3 regions of the Klebsiella sp. PK18 genome follow, and region 1 is predicted to be linked to each of the others. Evidence: predicted binding sites of a transcription regulator. Region 1 holds the regulator's gene; each other region holds the start of a gene.
The links. The regulator Fur, encoded in region 1, represses iron uptake genes when iron is present. The targets are predictions, from matches to a motif close to ATAATAATGAGAACNACTATCAA.
Positions count from the first base shown of each region.

Region 2: the regulator Fur is predicted to act here: its motif matches at 1,199-1,221, upstream of bfd (bacterioferritin-associated ferredoxin).
Region 3: the regulator Fur is predicted to act here: its motif matches at 988-1,010, upstream of sufA (Fe-S cluster assembly scaffold SufA).

Region 1 covers NZ_CM173493.1:3,899,011-3,901,278, reverse strand. Annotated here, with positions in the region: gene tcuR (tricarballylate utilization LysR family transcriptional regulator TcuR) at 1-567, opposite strand, end outside; gene fur (ferric iron uptake transcriptional regulator) at 695-1,147, opposite strand; gene fldA (flavodoxin FldA) at 1,439-1,969, opposite strand; gene ybfE (LexA regulated protein) at 2,121-2,268, opposite strand, start outside.
Region 2 covers NZ_CM173493.1:436,464-438,731, reverse strand. Annotated here, with positions in the region: gene AC3EMD_RS02050 (prepilin peptidase) at 1-436, shown strand, start outside; gene bfr (bacterioferritin) at 420-896, opposite strand; gene bfd (bacterioferritin-associated ferredoxin) at 970-1,164, opposite strand; gene tuf (elongation factor Tu) at 1,344-2,268, opposite strand, start outside.
Region 3 covers NZ_CM173493.1:2,160,239-2,162,506, reverse strand. Annotated here, with positions in the region: gene sufB (Fe-S cluster assembly protein SufB) at 1-568, opposite strand, end outside; gene sufA (Fe-S cluster assembly scaffold SufA) at 571-948, opposite strand; gene AC3EMD_RS10480 (hypothetical protein) at 1,422-1,619, opposite strand; gene lldD (FMN-dependent L-lactate dehydrogenase LldD) at 1,999-2,268, shown strand, end outside.

The DNA of each region.
Region 1 (2,268 bases):
CGGCAGGGAGGTGAGCTGGTCAGGGGAGATGTGGTCCTCCTGCAGGGGGGCCAACAGCGCATGGGTGCCAATCAGGAACAGGCGTTCTTCCAGCACCGGTCTGGCGCTCCAGCGCAGGATCTTTTCCTGCTGGAAAACGATAGCTAAATCGAGCTGGCGGGTGTTGATCATCCGCTCCAGATTACCGGAGAGGCTTTCCACCAAATGCAGGCGCACGTCGGGATAGCTTTCGCGCATCGCATTGATGAACGGGACGCCGAGAACGGAGGCGGTGCTGGGGGCCATGCCGACGCTAACGTGGCCTGACAGGCGCGCCTCGCGGGCGGCGAGGATGGCATCATCGGCATGGCGCAGCGCCAGCTGTGCCTGCGAGTAGAAAGCGAGACCCGCGCTGGTGGGCGTGACCCCGCGGGAGGTCCGCTGCAGCAGGCGAATGGCCAGTTCGTTTTCCAGGCGTGCGATCTGCTGGCTGAGCGCCGAGACGCCGATATTAAGATCAAGCGCGGCGCGCCCCATGCTGCCGGTTTCAACAATGCGCACAAAATAGCGTAGCTGGCGAAGTTCCATATCAACTCTCCGGACAAAACGGGGACGCGGGAAGGTCACCTGTGGGACGAGAGCGGTAAGGGCAGCAGAGGCGCCCATAAAAAAGCCAACCGGCAGGTTGGCTTTTCAGTCTCAGCGAAGCGGGGAATTATTTTTCCACCGCGTCGTGGGCGTGTTCGTCCTCGCGGCAATCACCTTCCGCACAATGACCGTACAGATACAGACTGTGGTTGGTCAGGCGGATGCCGTGGCGGGAGGCAATTTCACGCTGGCGTAATTCGATCGAGTCATCGCTGAATTCGATCACTTTGCCGCAGTCGAGGCAAATCAGGTGATCGTGGTGATGCTGCTGGGTCAGTTCGAAAACGGATTTACCGCCTTCAAAATTATGACGAGTCACGATACCGGCATCATCAAACTGGTTGAGTACGCGGTAAACGGTCGCCAGACCGATCTCTTCGCCCATGTCGATCAGGCGTTTATATAAGTCTTCCGCACTGACATGATGGTTATCCGGTTCCTGCAGCACTTCAAGGATTTTCAGTCGAGGAAGTGTGACTTTCAGGCCAGCCTTCTTTAATGCGGTATTGTTGTCAGTCATGCGGAATCTGTCCTGTTGCTAAACGATCTACTTCCTTCAACGGAAGTCATACAGAAATTAACCCGACGTAATGCGTCTCATTATAGAACTGCCACTGGTAAATGAAAACTGCAAGCATCAGGCCTGGTTTGCTGTCAAAAACGAGGCACCAGCTACAAACTGCGTCACGTGCCTCGTAGAATCAGAGGACATTGTACAGATATGTGATTAAAAGTTAAAAACTTGTAGCTATTAGTTTGATTGCTTTTGTCTATTAATGCGACGCAACTCAATGATTGCGCCGCTTAATCATCAGGCGTTTTTGATTTCTTCGAGGTGCAGCTCTTCGGCAACCTGCTTCACCCATTTCTCAACGCGCTCGTTGGTCAGCTCCGGCTGGCGGTCTTCATCAATGGCGAGGCCGACGAAGTGGTCGTCATCTGCCAGGCCTTTGGAGGCCTCAAAATGATACCCGGCTGTCGGCCAGTGACCGACGATGGTCGCGCCGCGCGGCTCAATGATGTCGCGGATGGTGCCCAGCGCGTCGCAGAAGTATTCTGCGTAGTCTTCCTGGTCGCCACAGCCGAACAGCGCCACCAGTTTACCATTGAAGTCGATCTCTTCCAGCGTCGGGAAGAAGTCGTCCCAGTCACACTGCGCTTCGCCGTAGTACCAGGTCGGGATACCGAGCAGCAGAATGTCGTGGGCTTCCAGGTCTTCTTTGCTGCTTTTGGCAATGTCGTGAACATCAGCAACATCTTTACCAAGCTGCTTTTGAATCATTTTTGCAATATTTTCGGTGTTGCCGGTGTCGCTGCCAAAAAAGATGCCGATGATTGCCATGAGTAAAATAACCTCTTGAAACTTAAATGATGTGGTAGGGACGCGATGCCCATAGATAACGGCAATCATAGCAGAACAGGCAAGGGCGCGGAAACAGCAATCACGCCCGACTGCACACTCTGCTACACGAATGCGGATTTTTCGCGGAAAGTTAGACTTTTCCCTGGCTGTGCAGGGCGCGCAATTGGGTCATCAGCATCTCTTCAATGAGATCGCTGCGGCTCATATTACGCGCTTCCGCCAGTTCATTGAGCGCATCGACCGCGTCGGCGTTGAGTTTTAACTCGACGCGCTTCAGC
Region 2 (2,268 bases), 2.2 Mb from region 1:
ATTATGTCAGCAGGACCTGCGTTACGGCTTGCTGCCAGACCGTTTCACCTGTCCCCTGCTATGGAGCGGCTTGCTTTTTTATCTCTGTCTGGCGCCGCATCAGCTCAACGAGGCTGTCTGGGGAGCACTAGCCGGCTATCTCTCGTTTGCCGCCCTTTATTGGCTATACCGCAGGGTCCGTGGGCATGAAGGATTAGGCTATGGCGATATAAAATATCTCGCCGCCCTTGGGGCCTGGCATGGCTGGCGAATGCTGCCGCAGCTGGTGCTGGTAGCGTCATTGCTCGCTGCCATGACGTGGGTGATATTGGGACTGTCCGCCAGGTGCGGCGGCAACAGAAAATGGGAAAAGAATAACCCGCTGCCATTTGGGCCATTTCTGGCGGCAGCAGGTTTCTGGTGCGGGTGGCAAACGCTGGCTAATCTGACACTTTGATCTGCGACTGCAGGTAATTTTGCAGGCCAATTTTGCCAATGAGATCGAGTTCGGTTTCCAGCCAGTCGATATGGCCTTCTTCATCCGCCAGGATCTCAATCATCATATCGCGGCTGACATAGTCATGTACGCTGTCGGCATAGGCGATCGCTTCACGCAGGTTTTGCGCGCCTTCCAGCTCCAGGCGTAAATCTGACTGCAGCATCTCTTCCACATCTTCACCGATGCCAAGTTTGCCGAGATCCTGCAGATTAGGAATGCCTTCGAGGAAAAGAATACGCTCGATGTACTTATCGGCGTGCTTCATTTCATCAATTGATTCGTGGTACTCAATATCGTTGAGGCGCATCAGACCCCAGTTTTTGAACATTCTCGCATGGAGAAAGTACTGATTGATTGCGACCAGCTCATTTCCCAATAATTTATTGAGATAACTTATGATTTTGACATCACCTTTCATTATATAGTCCCTCCGCTTCCACTTATTGAAGCGTAGTCCGGCCTATAGGGATGTCAAAAGAGAAGCGCGGACTTCAGGCGATTTCTTTGAATTCCGGCATGGTGGTTAATTCATCTTCCATCACTTCACGTGCAGCTCGAACACACTTACCGCATTGATTTCCAACGGGAACAAACTTACGTAATTGCTGAAAAGATTGCGGTTGAAACTGGCGAACAACCTGGCGAATTTTTTTATCGCTAACGCCATTGCACAAACAAACGTACATATAAACTCCCGTTCAATTTATGCACAAATATTAAATGAGAATAGTTATGATTACAATAGACCATTTGCGCATTATCCGCCGCAGCGCACGTTATGAATGGTGTGTTGTACACGTTATTTCGCGGAACTGCGCGCAGCAAAAAGGGCGCCGAAGCGCCCTTTTTATTCGAAGCTAACGAATTAGCCCAGAACTTTAGCTACAACGCCCGCGCCAACGGTACGGCCGCCTTCACGGATTGCGAAACGCAGACCGTCGTCCATCGCGATCGGGTGGATCAGGGTAACAACCATTTTGATGTTGTCGCCCGGCATAACCATCTCTACGCCTTCCGGCAGTTCGATGGTGCCAGTCACGTCAGTAGTACGGAAGTAGAACTGCGGACGGTAGCCTTTGAAGAACGGAGTATGACGGCCGCCTTCGTCTTTGGACAGGATGTACACTTCAGATTCGAACTTGGTGTGCGGCTTGATGCTGCCCGGCTTAGCCAGTACCTGACCACGTTCGATTTCTTCACGTTTGATACCACGCAGCAGAACACCAACGTTCTCACCAGCACGGCCTTCGTCCAGCAGTTTGCGGAACATTTCAACGCCAGTACAGGTGGTTTTCGCGGTGTCTTTGATACCAACGATTTCAACTTCTTCACCGACTTTGATGATACCGCGCTCTACACGACCGGTAACAACGGTACCACGACCGGAGATGGAGAATACGTCTTCGATCGGCAGCAGGAACGGCTTGTCAATCGCACGCTCTGGTTCCGGGATATAGGTATCCAGGTGGCCAGCCAGTTCGATGATTTTCGCTTCCCACTCTGCGTCGCCTTCCAGCGCTTTCAGAGCAGAACCACGAACGATCGGAGTGTCGTCGCCCGGGAAATCGTACTGAGACAGCAGTTCACGAACTTCCATCTCAACCAGTTCCAGCAGCTCTTCGTCATCAACCATGTCGCATTTGTTCAGGAACACGATGATGTACGGAACGCCTACCTGACGACCCAGCAGGATGTGCTCACGAGTCTGCGGCATCGGGCCGTCAGTCGCAGCAACAACCAGGATCGCGCCGTCCATCTGCGCAGCACCGGTGATCATGTTTTTAACATAG
Region 3 (2,268 bases), 1.7 Mb from region 1:
CTGGCACCACGGTGCCCAGATACTTTTTCACCAGTTCCGGGTGGTCGTGGATCGCCTCGCCGAAAGAACAGAAGATGATCCCCTGCTCCGCCAGCTTTTCGCGGTAGGTGGTCGCCACCGACACGGAGTCGAATATGGCGTCCACCGCCACCTCGCGCCCTTCGCGTACCGGCACGCCCAGCTGGTTAAAGGCTTCTTCCACCTCGCTGGTCAGGAAGGTGTTGGCCCCGGTCTGCTGCACCGCACCCGGCTCTGAGGCGCAGGTCTCATCGCAGTTGCCGCAGGAGGGCGCGGAATAGTAGCTGTAGTCCTGATAATTCAGCTTATCGTAATGCGCCTTCAGCCAGTGCGGCTCCTCCATCTCCAGCCATGCCCGGAAAGCATTGAGCCGAAACTCCAGCATCCACTGCGGCTCATTGCGACGGGCGGAAATGGCCCGGACCACCTCTTCATTAATCCCTTTGGCCAGCTCATCGGTCTGCAGCCGGGTGAAAAAGCCCTCTTTATAATTGAGCGGGCCGCCGGTCCAGGTTTTGACATCGTCAGTTGCTTCAGTATTACGCGACATAGTTACTCCGCCTGCACCCCAAAACTTTCGCCACAACCGCACTCGTGCTGCGCTTTCGGGTTATGAAATTTAAAGATTTCATTTAAACCTTCCCGGACGTAATCGAGCTCCGTACCGTCAATGAACGGCATCGCCTGCAGCGGCGCCCACAGTTTCGCCCCGTCAGATTCAAAGAGCAGATCGTCGGCTGCCGGCTCGGCAATCATTTCGAGCACATAGCCAAAACCGGCGCAGCCGCTGGTTTTTATCCCCAGCCGCAGCCCTTTTTTGTCCGGTTGCTTGCGCATCAGATCGCGAATATGCGCGGCAGCGGCCGGCGTCATGGTCAGTCCCTGCCAGCTAAAATCGGCGGGATTAAAGGTTCCTGCTTGTACTTCCATCGATAGACCTCCAGGTTGGCGCCATCAAGGCATACCGCCATGTTAGTGATAATGATTATCACTTCAACCCATCTGCAGCAGGGGTATTGCCCCATTTAGCGCTTTTTATAAGCATAGACCCTCGCCCGGGGATTATCAGGGTATGCAGGGCCAACTTAATCTTTTGATTTATAATATGTTATTCTGAAATCGTTCTATATTCGCACGCAATGGTAAAGATGTATCGAAAATACCGATTTATGCAATAGCAGATGACCCGGTTCCTGTTTATCGCACAGCCTGGAGAAGGAAAAGTGACAGCGTCACCTAAAGGCCAACAAGGCCGAGAAGGCGCAGGTCCGGTGGTCAGGATAAGAAAGCGCCAGTCCGTGACGCTTTCAGAAAGCAACAATCGCCGCTCGCCAGGCCGCGATCCAGGGAATGAAAACTGTGATGAAACGGGTAAATGGATTGCCAGGCAGGGTAGCGACTGGCTAGGTGCCTTTTCTGACCAGGCGGGCGGCCTGAACAAAAACCTCATCTTCCACCCCGTCCCCCTTCTGTCTGCCCAGTCTCACCAGTTCATCCACGATACTCCCCTGATTAATCTGCTTCTGTGTAGCCACTAAGCTAATGACCGCCGCGCCGATGGCCATGCCAATCAATGCCGTTTGTTCATCTTTATCTTTCATGGTGTCGCTCCGTCTGTCCTCCAGAGAAAGGCTAGCAAAAGATACCACCAGCTCAATTTCAAATTCATCTTCTTTACACCTCCCGGAAAACGCAGGCGCCGCGCTGACCTCTCCTTCCCCCTGGTGGCGATGGCGCAAAGCGCTGTCGCCTCATACCGGGTCTTTATTTTGCCAGCTTCACGTTGCGCGGAAATAAATAAAAATAACGCGCGCGCCGAAGAGTAAAAAAAGGAAATAACAGCCTCAGCGATAAAACCAGATTATTCCAGCAGGGAATAGCTGGGATGCTAATATTTCATTTCCCCACCGGTTTTTAGAAGCCTATAGTTTTTTTGCCTGCAGAACATCCACTTAGGTTAAAAGACATAAGGACATAATAATGATTGTTTCAGCCCCCAGCGATTATCGCGAAGCCGCTCGTCGCCGTCTGCCCCGCTTCCTTTTCGATTATATTGACGGTGGCGCGGTGGCGGAAAATACCATGAACGCCAACGCCACCGAGCTTGCTTCGGTAGCCCTTCGCCAGCGCGTGCTGTGCGGGGCGGGCGAACCGACGCTGGCCACCACGATCCTTGATGCCTCATGGGCGATGCCCGTGGCGCTGGGGCCCGTCGGCGCCACCGGGATGTACGCCCGCCGCGGCGAAGTT